DNA from 2 places in the Aminobacter sp. MDW-2 genome. Region 2 is predicted to be linked to the other one. Evidence: riboswitches for the same ligand, from Rfam matches in the RefSeq annotation. Region 2 holds a riboswitch; the other holds the start of a gene.
The links. Region 2 has a riboswitch for S-adenosylmethionine ahead of metA (homoserine O-succinyltransferase). Riboswitches for the same ligand answer to the same signal wherever they lie in the genome.

Region 1 (7,427 bases), 2.1 Mb from region 2:
TCGCTCGGCTGCCGCATCGTCGAGGCGCTCTGCGCACCCTACGACATCGGCGGTCACCAGATTTCCATCGGCGCCAGCGTCGGTGTCACCTTGATCGGCAACGACAGCAGCGACATCGGTACCTACTTCAAGCGCGCCGACGCCGCCCTCTACCGCGCCAAGCAGGACGGCCGCGGCCGCGTCTGCTTTTTCGATCAGGTCGAGTTGCTCGCCGATATGGTCGAACTGGCCAAGGGCGGTTCGGTGCAGGCGAAGGACGTCGCCGAGCGCAGCAACGGGCGCGCCTAGGCCGTCGCCAGTCGCGCTCAGGAAGCAGCAGCCACCACGCCACCGTCCTTGATGTGCGGTTGAGCGTCCATCAGTTCCTGGAAATAGGCAACCGTGCGCTGAAGGCCCTGCTCCAGCGGCGTGGCGGGTCGCCAGCCGAGAGTACCGGCCAAGGTGATGTCGGGCCGCCGCTGCTTCGGATCATCCTCGGGCAACGGCAAGAACTCGAGCCGCGACCTGCTGCCCGTCTCGGCCAGAACCGCGCGGGCGAGCTCGATCATCGAAAACTCCTCCGGGTTGCCCAGATTGACCGGTCCGGTGAAATCGCGTGGAGAGGCCATCAGCCTGATCAGGCCGTCGACGAGGTCGTCGACATAACAGAACGACCGCGTCTGCGTGCCGCCGCCGAAGATCGAGATGCTGTCGCCGCGCAACGCCTGCATGATGAAGTTGGAGACGACGCGCCCGTCATCGGGCTGCATCCTCGGGCCATAGGTGTTGAAGATGCGGGCGACCTTGATCTCCAGATGGTGCTGTCGCCGGTAGTCGAAGAACAGCGTTTCGGCGCAGCGCTTGCCCTCGTCGTAGCACGAGCGCGGGCCGATCGGATTGACGTTGCCCCAGTAGCTCTCGTCCTGCGGGTGGACGGCCGGGTCACCATAGACTTCCGATGTCGAGGCCTGGAGGATCCTGGCGCCTAGACGCTTGGCGAGGCCAAGCATGTTGATGGCGCCGAGCACGCTGGTCTTGGTGGTCTGCACCGGATCGCGCTGGTAATGGATGGGCGACGCCGGACAGGCCAGGTTGTAGATCTCGTCGACTTCGACAAAAAGCGGCTGGCAGACGTCGTGCTCGATCAATTCGAAACGGGAATGTTCGGCAAGGTGTGCGACATTGGCGCGCGCACCGGTGTAGAAATTGTCGACGCACAAGACACGCGTCCCTGCCGCGAGAAGCCGTTCGCAAAGATGCGAGCCAAGAAAACCCGCTCCACCTGTAACCAGTACCCGCTTTTCTGGACGCATGTCGGCCTCTGCTTTCGCTACAGGCATTGCTTGGCGGGCAAGCTCATGCAATGTCGCTCATGTTTCTACAAGTTCGGCATTTCCAGGCCAATAGGCGCGTTTGAATGAACTATTTCGACGGCAGCGCTTTCAGCAGGGACTGGACATCCCACCACATCCCGATCTGGGAAAAGCTGCTGCGCGAGCGCGCGCAGGAGCCGCTGCGGGTTCTGGAAATTGGCTCCTTCGAGGGCCGCTCGGCGCTGTTTTTCCTGAAGTTCCTGCCTAATTGCCATCTGACCTGCATCGACACATTCGAGGGCAGCGTCGAGCACAGGACACCCGGCTCGCGCCATCACACCGACATGAGCGAAGTCGAGGCACGCTTCGATGCCAACACGAAGCTCTTTTCCGACCGGCTCGAAAAGCTGAAGGCCTTCTCGATCGAGGCGCTGTCGGAACTGCAGCGCGAGTCGCGCCGCTTCGACGTCGTCTATGTCGACGGCGACCACCATGCCGCCTCGGCTTTCACCGACGCCCAGCAGAGCTGGGACCTGCTTGCCTCGGGCGGCATCATGATCCTGGACGACTATCTGTGGCAGCCGGCCAAGCCGGCCGCCGAGCGCCCAAAGCCCGGCATCGACGCCTTTCTCCAGGCAACAGCAGGAGAGTACGAGGTCCTGCACAACGACTACCAGGTGATCGTCCGCAAGACCTGGAGCCCGTCCCGCGATGCCGCTTCAGGTTTCACCATCGGCGGGCGGAGCATCGACGAGGCCTCCGGCGGGTCGATCAAGCCGCCCTTGGTCAGCTTCGTCGTCATCGCCTGGAACTATGGCCGCTACGTCGGTGCGACGATCGACTCGATCAAGGCGCAGGACTACCCCAATTTTGAGTGCCTGGTCATCGACAATGGCTCGACCGACGACAGCGTCGAGGTCATCGCCAGACATGTCGGCAATGACAGTCGCTTCCGTATCGAAACGCTGCCGGAAAATCTCGGCCAGCTTGGCGCGGCATTCTGGTCGCTCGACAAGATCAAGGGCGGCTTCGTCAGCTTCGTCGATGCCGACGATGTGCTGCTGTCGACCTACGCGTCGATGCATGTCCAGGCTCACCTGGCGCTGCGGCAAAGCGTTGCCTTCACCTCGTCCAGCGTCGCGGAAATGGACGCGGTGGGAAACATCCTGGCTGCCGCTGGCGGCGGCGCCGTCGACAGCCAGAGCCAGACGCGAAACTTGCATGTCGAAGCGTCCGTCTTCCGGCTGCCGACCGTCTCACAGCAGCACTTCCAGCAACTGTCGGCGCGGACCGTTCTCGTGCCGAGGTGGGCAAGCGGCTGGCAATGGAGTCCCGGTACGGCAAACATGTACCGGGCGTCGCACTTGCGGCTGGTCCGGCGCGGCGGCGAAGCCAGACACATGCGGGCGGCGGACGGCTACTTCAACTTCATGTGCCATGGCTTTGGCGGCAGCGCCCTTATCGATGTCGTTCTGTCAGGCTACAGGCTGCATGGGGAAAACGCCTTCTCGAACCATGAAAGCTCGCCCTGGCTTCGGTCCGGGACGCCGGAATACTACCGGCTCGCCGAGGAAGCGACGCTGACCGATATCGATTTTCTCCTGGCCAATGCAGGCAGATATGCCTGGATGCTCGACGGCGGCTACTGGTCGGTGCTGGATCTCATCACCCGCGAAACACCCAAGCGACTGCGCAGGTTCTACGGCGACCGCAAGGTGTTCGCGGTCTTCCTGGCAAATGCACCAACACTGGCGGCCGAGTTTCGCTCGCGTGTCTTTTGCCGTGAAATCCTTGCCCGCTTTTCCGGCAGCCAGGCACGAAAGATCCTCCGCGCCGGATATGGCGGGAAGCTCAAGCAGCGCGCCTATGGCGAGATTGCACTGTCCGAGCTGCGCAAAGCGCTGTCGATCCTGCGGAAGCACAAATAACCTCGCCCGGCGCAGCAGCCGAATTGCGTCGGTACTGGTACAACACGTTTCCCGATTGCCTGCCCGCAAGGCGAATGCTAACCAAGTGCCCGCGCGGGTATGATGTAATGGTAGCCTGTCAGCTTCCCAAGCTGAACGCGCGGGTTCGATTCCCGCTACCCGCTCCAATTTTTGCAGCAAGATCTTTCGCCCTGCCCGCAGCCAACCCGAGGCGGGTGCTATCACATGCGTCTTGCGACGCCTGCTCCGGATACGAAAAGGCCGGACGCAAGCGCCCGGCCTTCGGTGTTCAGGTATCAGCGATCAATCCGCGCCATAAATATCGAAGTCAAAATACTTCGCGTTGATCTTGGCGTAGGTGCCGTCCTTGTAGATGGCGTCAATGGCGGCGTTAAGCTTGTCGCGCAAGGCGGTGTCATCGAGGCGGACGGCAATGCCGGTCTCGGATTCGGTGCCCTTGAGATCGCCGATCATCTTGCAGCAATCCTGACCGGTGGTCTTCATCCAGTCGACGAGCACGAACTTGTCGGCGACGACGGCGTCGAGGCGGCCATTGGTCAGGTCGGCCACGGCCTCGTCCTGCGTCGGATAGAGCTTCACGTCGGCGCCGGCCTTGGCATAGTGGTCCTCTGCATAGATGCTCTGCGTCGTCGAGGCCTGTGCGCCCACCGACTTGCCCTTCAGCGCATCGGGCTCCGGTGAGGTCAACTCGGAGGTCTTGAGCGCAATCAGCGCCAGCGGCGTGGTGTAATATTTGTTGGTGAAGGCAACCTGCTTCTTGCGTTCCTCGGTGATGGTCATCGAGGCGACGATGGCGTCGAACTTCTTGCCCTGCAGCGCCGGAATGATGCCGTCCCAATCCTGGGCGACGATCTCGCATTCGACCTTCATCTGAGCGCACAGCGCATTGGCGATGTCGACGTCGAAGCCGACGAGCTTGCCGTCGGCGCTCAGATTGTTGAAGGGCGGATAGGCCCCCTCTGTGGCGATCTTGAGCTTTGTTGAGTCCTGCGCCGAGGCATCGCCCGCCGCAGACAACAGCGCTGCCAGCGAAGCAGCGCAAGCGAACTTCCACGAAATCTGCATGATCCTCTCCATTTGCCGGGCACCCTTATGTCGGGCGTCCCTGCCCGCAGCCAAGCACAGCGGCTTGAAATGGACAAGCAGACTAAGGTCGGCAGACCCTGACCTAAGGTCAGTCCGTACGGAAATGCTTTGAGAGCTTCAGTCCCTGAGCCTGATAGTTGGAGCCGAGGTCGGTGCCATAAAGCGCTTTCGGGCGTGCCAGCATGTGCTCGTAGACGAGGCGGCCGACGACCTGGCCGTGTTCCAGGATGAACGGCACTTCGTGGCTGCGTACCTCGAGCACGGCGCGGCTGCCGGTGCCGCCGGCGCCGGAATGGCCGAAGCCTGGATCGAAGAAGCCGGCATAGTGGACGCGGAACTCGCCGACCAGCGGGTCGAACGGCGTCATTTCGGCGGCGTAGAGCGGCGGCACATGCACAGCCTCGCGCGACACCAGGATGTAGAACTCGTCCGGGTCGAGCACCAATTCCTCGGCGCCATGATTGTAGATCGGCTCCCAGAAGTCGACGACCTTCTGGGCGGCGCGCTTGTCGACGTCGACGAGGCCGGTATGGTGCTTGCCACGATAACCGACGATGCTGCCGGGCGCACCGGCAAGGTCGATCGACAGCGCGATGCCGCCCCCTGAAATGTTTGGCGGATCGATCGCCACCAGCCGGTCGGACAGGTGCAGCGCGTTGAGCTCGGTTTCCGACAACAGCGCATTTCCCTTGCGGAAGCGGATCTGCGACAGGCGCGAACCCTTGCGCGCGACGATCGGGAAGGTGCGCGGGCTGACTTCGAGATAGAGCGGGCCGCTGTAGCCGGCGGGAATCTTGTCGAACTCCTGGCCACGGTCGGTCATGACACGGGTGAAGATGTCGAGGCGGCCGGTCGAGCTCTTCGGGTTGGCCGAGGCCGATATCTCGGCAGGCAAAGCAAGACTCTCCAGCAGCGGCACGATGTAGACGCAGCCCGTCTCCAGCACCGCGCCATTGCTCAGGTCGATCTCGTGCAGCTTGAGCCGGTCGAGCTTGGCCTGAACCAGCGAATTGGGGCCAGGCAGGAAGGACGCGCGCACGCGATATGCGATGGCGCCAAGGCGCAGGTCGAGGCTCGCCGGCTGGATTTGGTCGGCATCGAGCGGCGACGCCTTGAGCGCGCCCGACGCAAACAGCGCCGCGATGTCCTGGTCTGGAAGAATGCCCGACTGCCGCAATTGCCTCACTCCTCTACAGCGCCACCAGCCCAAAAAGCGAGCCGGGGCCGCTGGATCCCGACCGTTTCCGGGCTCATGTGCGTGGCCCAAAACGTTTAGTCGTCCTCGCAATTGACGCAAGCAGGCTGCGGGTCTAAAGGACATTTATCCCGTGGTGATTTGGCCGGTCGGCTTGCAGCCACGTTAAACAAGTCGCTAAAGGGCCGCGTTGTGGACCGGTTGCGACTTATCGCGGCCGGTTTTTTTGTATTTGGATTTGGCTATGAGCTCCGAAAAGCAGCGTAACTGGAAACCCCAGACCACCCTCGTCCATGGCGGCAGCCTTCGCTCCGGCTTCGGCGAGACCTCGGAATCGATCTTCCTGACCCAGGGCTATGTCTATGAAAGCGCCGAAAGCGCCGAGGCCCGCTTCAAGGGCGAGACCCCCGGCTTCATCTATTCGCGCTACGCCAATCCCACCGTCGACATGTTCGAAAAGCGCATGTGTGCGCTCGAAGGCGCGGAGGACGCACGTGCCACCGCCTCCGGCATGGCGGCCGTCACCGCCGCCATCCTGTGCGGCCTGAAGGCCGGCGACCACATCGTTGCTGCCCGTGCCCTGTTCGGCTCGTGCCGTTGGGTCGTCGAGACGCTGGCGCCCAAGTATGGCATCGAGGCGACGCTGGTCGACGGCACGCTGATCGAGAACTGGGAAAAGGCGGTCCAGCCCAACACCAAGCTGTTCTTCCTGGAAAGCCCGACCAACCCGACGCTCGAAGTCGTCGACATCGCGGCGGTCGCGACCCTTGCCAATTCGATCGGCGCACGCCTCGTCGTCGACAATGTCTTCGCCACGCCGATGCAGCAGAAGCCGCTCGAGCTCGGCGCCCATGTCGTCGTCTATTCTGCCACCAAGCACATCGACGGCCAGGGCCGCTGCCTCGGCGGCGTCATCCTGTCGGACAAGAAGTGGATCGATGAGAACCTGCACGACTACTTCCGCCACACCGGCCCGAGCCTGTCGCCGTTCAACGCCTGGACGCTGCTCAAGGGCTTGGAGACACTGCCGCTGCGCGTGCGCCAGCAGACCGAGACCGCCGGAAAGATCGCCGACTTCCTCGCCGAGCAGCCTGAAGTGTCGCGCCTGATCTATCCGGGCCGCGCCGACCACCCGCAGGCCGACATCGTCAAGCGCCAGATGTCGGGCGGCTCGACGCTGATCTGCTTCGACGTCAAGGGCGGCAAGAAAGCCGCTTTCGCCTTCGAGAACGCGCTGCGGATCGTGCTGATCTCGAACAATCTCGGCGACGCCAAGAGCCTGATCACCCATCCGGCGACGACGACGCACAAGAACCTCACCGACGAGGCCCGCGCCGAGCTCGGCATCGACGACGGCACGCTGCGTCTGTCAGTCGGCCTCGAAGACGCCGACGACCTGCTCAACGACATCGGCGACGCGCTGAAGGCGGCGCGCTAGACGCCCGGGACAACGGCGCTCCGCAACCGGGAGCGCCGTTCAAGCGGGCGGTAAGATCCGCCACAGCCTCATCACAATCGGCGTGATTTTGTCGAACAGCAGTTGACCCGCAGCCTCGCGCGGCGGACTCTGTCATCGTGCAGGCCAAGGAGCGCAGCATATGTATCGCGCAATCACCCGCAATATCGCGGTCGAGGTCGAGCCCTTCTATCTGGTGGACCAGTCGGAGCCAGCGGAAAACCGCTACGTCTGGGGTTACCGCGTCACCATCGAGAACAATTCCGACGAATTCGTCCAGTTGCTGTCGCGCTACTGGCACATCACCGATGCGAGCGGCAAGGTCGAAGAAGTGCGCGGCCCGGGCGTGGTCGGCGACCAGCCCGAGCTCAATCCCGGCGACAGCTATCAATATGCGTCCGGCTGCCCGCTCTCGACGCCGTCAGGCATCATGGTCGGGCGCTACACCA
Region 2 (7,427 bases):
CTTCCCGTTCCGCATCGGCCTGTTCTGCGACCGGCTGGACTACGAGGATGCGGGGCGCAGGATTTCGGCCAGCGCCGGCAGTTTCCGCACCGCCGCCCAGGTCTATCAGCCGATGCACTCGGTGCTGGAGATCGACGGCCCGCTCAGGATCACCGCGCCCGACCTGCCTCAGTTGCAATTCAACTGGGATTTGCTGCATGCCAGCGCACGTATCGCCAAGCCGTTGCCCGAACGTATCTCGGTCGAAACGCTCAAGCTTTCCGGCCAGGCAGCGTTTATCGACGGCGTCGCCAAGCCGCTGTTCACCGCCGAGCAGACGCAGACGCATCTGCGCCCGAACGGCGCCAACATCGATCTCGCCGGTACCTTCACCGGCTTGCAGATCGACCCGCAGGCGATCGGCGGACGCACGCTGCCCAAGCTCGACGGCAGCGCCGACACCTCGCTCAACAATGGCGTTGCCCTTGTGGAAAACAGGCAGCCGGCGCTGCGCGGCCAGTCGGGCAGCATTCGCTCGCTGACGCTGACGTCGGGCGGTACGACCGGCGTCGCACTCAGTGGCCCATGGTCGGTCGGCGACGATGGACTGATCGATGCAGATCTCAAGGTGACGATCCAGAACCCGCGCGAGCTGTCGCGCATCCTGTCTCAGGTCATTCCGGAGCAGGCCAAGCAGTTCGAGACCGCCTTCACCGGCCTCGCTTTGCTCGGCGACGCGCCGACCCTGCCGCTCAAGATCGTCAAGGGCAAGGCGACTTTGGGCTTCATTCCGCTCGGCATGGTACCGGCGGTAGATTAGGGGAGTAAGGCAGTAGGGGAGTAGGGGGACGATCCCCTGCTCCCCTATTCGCGTATTCCCCTAACCCTTCGCCGGATGCTCGATGGCCTCGCGGCCGAAGTTCGGCACGTCGACTTCCTGGCCGGCGTCGATGATCGAGCGGCGGATGGCACGGGTGCGGGTGAACATCTCGAACAGCTTGTCGCCGTCGCCCCAGCGGATCGCCCGCTGCAGCGACGCCAGGTCTTCCGAGAAGCGCGCCAGCATTTCCAGGATCGCGTCCTTGTTGTGCAGGCAGACGTCGCGCCACATCGTCGGGTCCGACGCCGCCAGACGGGTGAAGTCGCGGAAACCGGAAGCCGAATACTTGATGACTTCCGACTTGGTCACCGACTCTAGGTCGTCGGCCGTGCCGACGATGTTGTAGGCGATGATGTGCGGCAGGTGCGAGACGATGGCGAGCGTCATATCGTGATGTTCGGGATCCATCGTATCGATGTTGGAGCCGCAGCGGCGCCAGAACTCCGACAGCTTCTCCAGCGCCACCGGATCGGTATCAGGCAGCGGCGTGAAGATGCACCAGCGGTTCTCGAACAGTTCGGCAAAGCCGGCGTCGGGACCCGACTTCTCGGTACCGGCCAGCGGGTGGCCAGGGATGAAATGCACGCCCGCGGGTACATGCGGGGCCATCTGCGCGATGACGGAGGCCTTGGTGGAGCCGACGTCGGTGAGGATGGCACCCGGCTTCAGCGCCGATGCGATGTCGACAGCCACGGCGCCGGACGAGCCGACCGGCACCGAGACGATGACGAGGTCGGCATCCTTGACGGCTGCCTTGGCGTCGGTCGAGTAGCTGTCGCCGAGGCCGAGTTCCTCGGCGCGGGCGAGCGTGGGTGCGCTGCGGGTGGTGATCGCAATGTGACGGGCGAGCCCTTCACGGCGGATGACGCGGGCCAGCGACGAGCCGATCAGGCCGATGCCGACGAGGGCGATCTTTTCAAAGAGAGGATCTGACATGGTTCAACTTTTCAGGAATTCGGTGAGTGCGGCGACGACGCCGCGATTGGCTTCTTCGGTGCCGATGGTCATGCGCAGCGCATTGGGGAAACCGTAGCCGGTGACCCTGCGCAGGATATAGCCGCGCGCCGTGAGATAATCGTCGGCGGCAGCGGCCGAGTGCTTGCCGTCATCGGGGAAGTGCACCAGCAGAAAGTTGCCGACCGAAGGCGTGACGCGCAGGCCGAGCTTTTCGAACTCGGCGACCAGCCATTCCGCCCATTTGGCGTTGTGCGCCACCGTGCGCTCGACATGGCCGCGGTCTTCCATCGCCGCCACGCCGGCCTCGATGGCCGCCGCATTGACGTTGAAGGGACCGCGCATGCGCTCCAGCACGTCGATGATGTGCGACGGCGCATAGATCCAGCCGATGCGCATGCCGCCAAGGCCGTGGATCTTGGAGAAGGTCCGCGTCATGACGACGTTCTCGTTGGCCGCGACCAGCTCGACGCCCGATTCATAGTCGTTGCGGCGGACATATTCGGCATAGGCGGCATCGAGCACGAGCAGCACGTTCTTGGGCAGTGCCGCGTGCAGGCGGCGCACCTCCTCGAACGGCAGGTAGGTGCCGGTCGGGTTGTTGGGGTTGGCGAGGAAGACGATCCTGGTCTTCGGCGTCACCGCCGCGATGATGTTGTCAACGCTGGCCTTCTCGGCATCCTCCTTGGCAACGACCGGCGTGGCACCGGCTGCCTGGGTGTAGATCTTGTAAACCATGAAGCCGTGCTCGGTGTAGACGGCCTCGTCGCCCGGCGAGAGATAGCTCTGGGACAACAGGCCCAGCACTTCGTCGGAGCCATTGGTGCACAGGATGTTGGCAGGATTCAGCCCATGGGTCGCCGCGATCGCCTGCCTCAGGCGTGACGCCGACCCATCGGGATAATACTCCATCTTATGCGATAGCCTTTGGACGGCCTCGATCGCATGGGGCGAGGCGCCGAGCGGATTTTCGTTCGACGACAGCTTATGGACCTTGGCGACGCCTGCCGGAGCGGAGCTCTTGCCGGGGACATAGGCTGCGATGTCCATGATGCCGGCGCGGGGTTCGGGGCGAATCTGCTCGGGTGCCTTGGTCATTTCGAAATATCCTGGATTGGCGCCTCCGGCCGGAGGCCGCAGCGGAAATACCGCCCGGTGCACGCAATGTCGAGGAAAACCGGCGGAACCGGGCGGTCTGGCCGGACGAATGGGTCGCGGTTGACGCAATCCCCGACCGGGCGTAATAGCAGGGCATAGACCCGTGGTGATTTGGCCGGTCGGCTTGCAGCCACGTTAAACAAGTCGCTAAAGGGCCGTTTGCGATCCGTAAACCGGCTTTGCGACAGCAATGCCGGTTTTGTTTTTTGGAGTTCGCACAGTGCCGATCAAGATCCCGGATCAACTCCCCGCCCGCCAAGTGCTGGAAAAAGAGGGCGTGTCCATCATGGATGAGCAGACAGCTCTCCGCCAGGACATCCGTCCGCTGCAGATCGGCCTGCTCAACCTGATGCCCAACAAGGTCAGGACCGAAACGCAGATCGCGCGCCTGATCGGCGCCAGCCCGCTGCAGGTCGAACTGACGCTGGTGCGCATCGGCACCCACAAGGCCAAGAACACCTCAGAAGATCACCTCATCGCCTTCTATCAGACCTGGGAAGAGGTCAAGGATCGCAAGTTCGACGGCTTCATCATCACCGGTGCGCCGGTGGAACTGCTGCCTTTCGAGGACGTGACCTACTGGGACGAACTCAAGCAGATCATGGACTGGACGACGACCAACGTGCACTCGCCGTTCTTCATCTGCTGGGGCGCGATGGCGGCCGCCTGGCATTTTCACCGCGTTCCCAAGCACACGCTGGAGCACAAGGCGTTCGGCGTCTACCGCCACAACAACAACGCGCCTGCCTCGCCCTATCTCGCCGGCTTCTCCGACGATTTCGCCATACCGGTGTCGCGCTGGACCGAGGTCCGTGCCTCTGACATCCCCGAAGGCTCCGGCCTGGAGCTTTTGATGGAATCGGAAGAGACCGGCCCGAGCCTGCTGGCCGAAGAAGCCGGCAACCGGCTCTACATGTTCAACCACATCGAATACGACTCGACCTCACTCAAGGAAGAGTATGACCGCGACGTGGCCGCCGGCGTGACGATTGCCGTGCCGCACGAATATTACCCCGACGACGACCCGCAGCGCCGGCCGCTGAATCGCTGGCGCTCGCACGCCCATCTTTTGTTCGGCAACTGGATCAACCGCGTCTACCAGACCACCGAGTACGATCTGGAAAACATCGGCAAGGGCCGCTAGCCTCCCCGAACAGGACCGCGCTCGACGCCGGGCGCGGTCCTTTGCCCTACCCCGCTTTGGCTCGATGCTCGTGGAAGGCGCAGGCGAGGATGCGCAGGGCTTCGCGCGAGCGGCGGTCGGTGAGCGACGAGTGCAGCACGATTTCGGTTGCCGGCACATCGGGCAGACCGAACTTGCGGCTGACTTCGACGGTTCCGGGAGGCGCGAGACGGCTGGGAAAGACCGCCGTCGCCAGCCCGGCCGACACTGCCGCCGTCACCAACGACGAGCCGCCGCCGACGAACACCTCGACCCAGGGAATGCCGGCATCGTCGAGCGTGCGTATCGCCAGATCGCGCACGCCGCACAGCCGCGACAGCGTCGCCAGCCGGATCGGCTCGCCAAGACGATGATCGAACTCGGGCGTCGCAAACCAGCCGAAATGCTCCGGTCCCAGCACCTCGCCGTCGCGGCGGTCGTCCTCGCGCCGGACAATCGCCGCATCGAGCTCGCCACGGTCGAAGGCGTCGAGCAGCAAGGTCGAATTGTCGACCTGGACCTCGATGGTCAGGGCCGGGTCGTGCTGGCTGAGGCGGGCCAGCAGCGTCGTCACCTCCGGTCCGGCGACATGGCCGGCAATGCCGAGCGTGAAGCGCCGCGCCGAACATGACAGGCCGGCAACCGCTTTGTCATGCGCGGCTAGGAAGCTGCGTGCCGATTCGATGAACAGCGCGCCGTCGGCCGACAGCCTGACGCGGCGCGGAGTACGTTCGATCAGCTTGCGGCCGACACGCTCCTCCAGCCGCTTGAGCTTGACGCTTACCGCCGCCTGGGTCGAGCCCATGGCGTCGGCTGCACGGGTGAAACTCTGCAGGTCCGCCACCATGACGAAGTTACGAACGGCCTCGGCGTCGAGCCACAGCATCTCATCTATACCGATTTGTTATCACTGATATAGTTTTGCATAGCATTTATGCATAATCAAGCTTGGCATATCTCGGATGTTTCCAGATAACCAGCGGCGACCGGACTTCCTCCCCCGACGCCGCCAGCCGGAGACATGGGATGAAGCTGACGATGAGAGACAGTCTGGCGCTGGGGGCGATCTGCCTGTCGGCGCTGATGTTTGGTCTTGAGATATCGAGCGTGCCGGTGATCCTGCCGACGCTCGAACATGTGCTGCATGCCGACTTCAAGGGCATGCAGTGGATCATGAACGCCTACACCATCGCCTGTACGACGGTGCTGATGGCAACAGGAACGCTGGCCGACCGCTACGGCCGCCGGCTCGTTTTTGCGCTTACGGTTGCCGCTTTCGGCGTGACCTCCTTGATGTGCGGCCTCGCCCCCAACACCACAGTGCTGATCGTCAGCCGCTTCCTGCAGGGCATGGCCGGCGGCGCCATGTTCATCTGCTCGATCGCCATTTTGTCGCACCAGTTCCAGGACGCCAGGGCGCGCAGCAGCGCCTTTGCCATCTGGGGCGTCATCTCGGGCATTGGCCTGGGTTTCGGGCCGCTCATCGGTGGCTTGATCGTCTCGCTGTCGACCTGGCAATGGGTCTTCCTGGTCCACGCGCCGCTCGCCGTGCTGTGCCTTGTCCTGACTTATGGCAGCGTCAGCGAATCGCGCGATCCGCAGGCGCGGAAGCTTGATGTCGCCGGCATCGTCATCCTGAGCGCATCGGTGTTCGGCCTGACCTACTACATCACCGGCGGCGCCGACCTCGGCTTCCTCAGCCCGGCCGCACTGGCCATCGCAGCAGCTACCATCGCCGGCCTGATCGCCTTCGTTGCTGCCGAGCGGCGGCATCCGCATCCGATGTTCGACTTCTCGGTATTTGCGATCCGCGATTTCTCCGGCGCCATCATCGGCTGCATCGGCATGAACTTCAGCTACTGGCCGCTGATGATCTACCTGCCGATCTATTTCACCGTCGGCCTTGGTTATGACAGCGCAACGACCGGGCTGGCGCTTTTAGCCTACACCGTGCCTTTCCTGGTGATGTCGCCTGTCGCCCAGTATCTCTTGTTGCGCACCAGCGCCCGCACCATCATCCCGCTCGGCCTGTTCACCATCGGCCTTGGCTTCATCGTGATGTGGTTCGGCAGCACGCTCGGGCAGGCAGCCGGGGCGACCGTGCTGGCCGGTGCCCTGGTCTCGGGCATAGGACTTGGCCTGACGACGACGCCCGCCACCAACATGACCACAGGCTCGGTGCCGGCCAGCCGTGCCGGCATGGCCTCGGGCATCGACGCCAGCGCCAGGCTGATCGCCCTTGCCGTCAACATCGCGGTGATGGGCCTGGTGCTTGTCGAAGGCATTCTCCACACGCTGCGCCAGGCGCTGCCTGAAGCAACTGACGCGGCGCAGCTGCGCGGGCTGGCCGAGCGCATCGCCGCCGGCGGTGCTGCGACACCGCATGCGCTTTCAGGCCAACCGACGCTGGAGGTGCCTGTGGCGGTGGCGCACGCCGCACTCGTCGACGGCTTCGGCTGGACGCTGCTTTATGGCGGTATCGGCGTCTGGGTCCTGGCCGTGCTCAGCTTCGTCATCTTCGGGCCGGCCAGGACAGTGAGCGGCGAGCCGCGACCGAAAACCGAGTCGCAGGTGATCTGACCTGTCAGAGCCGGGGCGAACGCAACACAGCCAATTCCGCTGCTGCCCAGCGAGAGCACGCCCCGGCCACAGCCATTCGGTGATGAGGTAGCCCCTCGCCCAGCTTGAGCCTGCAGTGTCAGCCCTTCGGCACGAACACGTTGACCGATTTGGGCCTGATGCGGAAATGCGCCGGCGTCCAGGTCACCAGCTCGCCGTCGGTGTTGACCGGGCGCGGCTGCTTGGTGCGGATCGTCACTTCAGTGGTCTTGAAGGCGCGGACGTCGTCCCACTGGCCTTGCGTGCCCTTGCGCAGGCTGGGCAGAAGCCTGAGCAGCCGCCACCAATGGTCGACCTCGAGGCTGTAGAGATCGAGCCAGCCGTCGTCGGCGGTCGCGGTCTCCTCGACGGTCATGCCGCCGCCATAATGGCGACCGTTGCCGACCGAGACCTGCATGGTGCGGATCTTTTCGGTGGTGCCGTCATGGTCGACATAACAGGTGAACAGCCGCGAACGCATCAGGATGCGGGCGGCGACGATGCCGTAGCCCAGCGTGCCCCAGCGCTTCTTGGCGTGCTCGGTGAGCTCGCCCGCCAGTTCGGCGCTGAAACCGATGCTGGCGACGTTGAAGAACAGATGGCCGTTGACCTCGCCGAGATCGACGGTTGCCTGGTGGCCGGCGGCGATGATTTCCGCCGCCTTCACCGGGTCGGCGGGAATGCCCATCGTGCGGG

Region 1: another riboswitch for S-adenosylmethionine. It lies ahead of H5P29_RS27685 (O-succinylhomoserine sulfhydrylase); the one in region 2 lies ahead of metA (homoserine O-succinyltransferase).

The regions. Positions count from the first base shown of each region.
Region 1 is NZ_CP060197.1:5,611,588-5,619,014, forward strand. Features, by position in the region: gene H5P29_RS27655 (diguanylate cyclase domain-containing protein) at 1-288, shown strand, start outside; gene H5P29_RS27660 (UDP-glucuronic acid decarboxylase family protein) at 306-1,292, opposite strand; gene H5P29_RS27665 (glycosyltransferase) at 1,397-3,220, shown strand; tRNA gene H5P29_RS27670 (tRNA-Gly) at 3,314-3,387, shown strand; gene H5P29_RS27675 (ABC transporter substrate-binding protein) at 3,524-4,306, opposite strand; gene H5P29_RS27680 (2'-deoxycytidine 5'-triphosphate deaminase) at 4,416-5,504, opposite strand; SAM riboswitch at 5,646-5,723, shown strand; gene H5P29_RS27685 (O-succinylhomoserine sulfhydrylase) at 5,767-6,960, shown strand; gene apaG (Co2+/Mg2+ efflux protein ApaG) at 7,121-7,427, shown strand, end outside.
Region 2 is NZ_CP060197.1:1,922,438-1,929,864, reverse strand. Features, by position in the region: gene H5P29_RS09475 (DUF2125 domain-containing protein) at 1-799, shown strand, start outside; gene H5P29_RS09470 (prephenate/arogenate dehydrogenase family protein) at 860-1,795, opposite strand; gene hisC (histidinol-phosphate transaminase) at 1,799-2,911, opposite strand; SAM riboswitch at 3,065-3,142, shown strand; gene metA (homoserine O-succinyltransferase) at 3,192-4,115, shown strand; gene H5P29_RS09455 (LysR family transcriptional regulator) at 4,162-5,019, opposite strand; gene H5P29_RS09450 (MFS transporter) at 5,160-6,713, shown strand; gene H5P29_RS09445 (lipid kinase) at 6,832-7,427, opposite strand, start outside.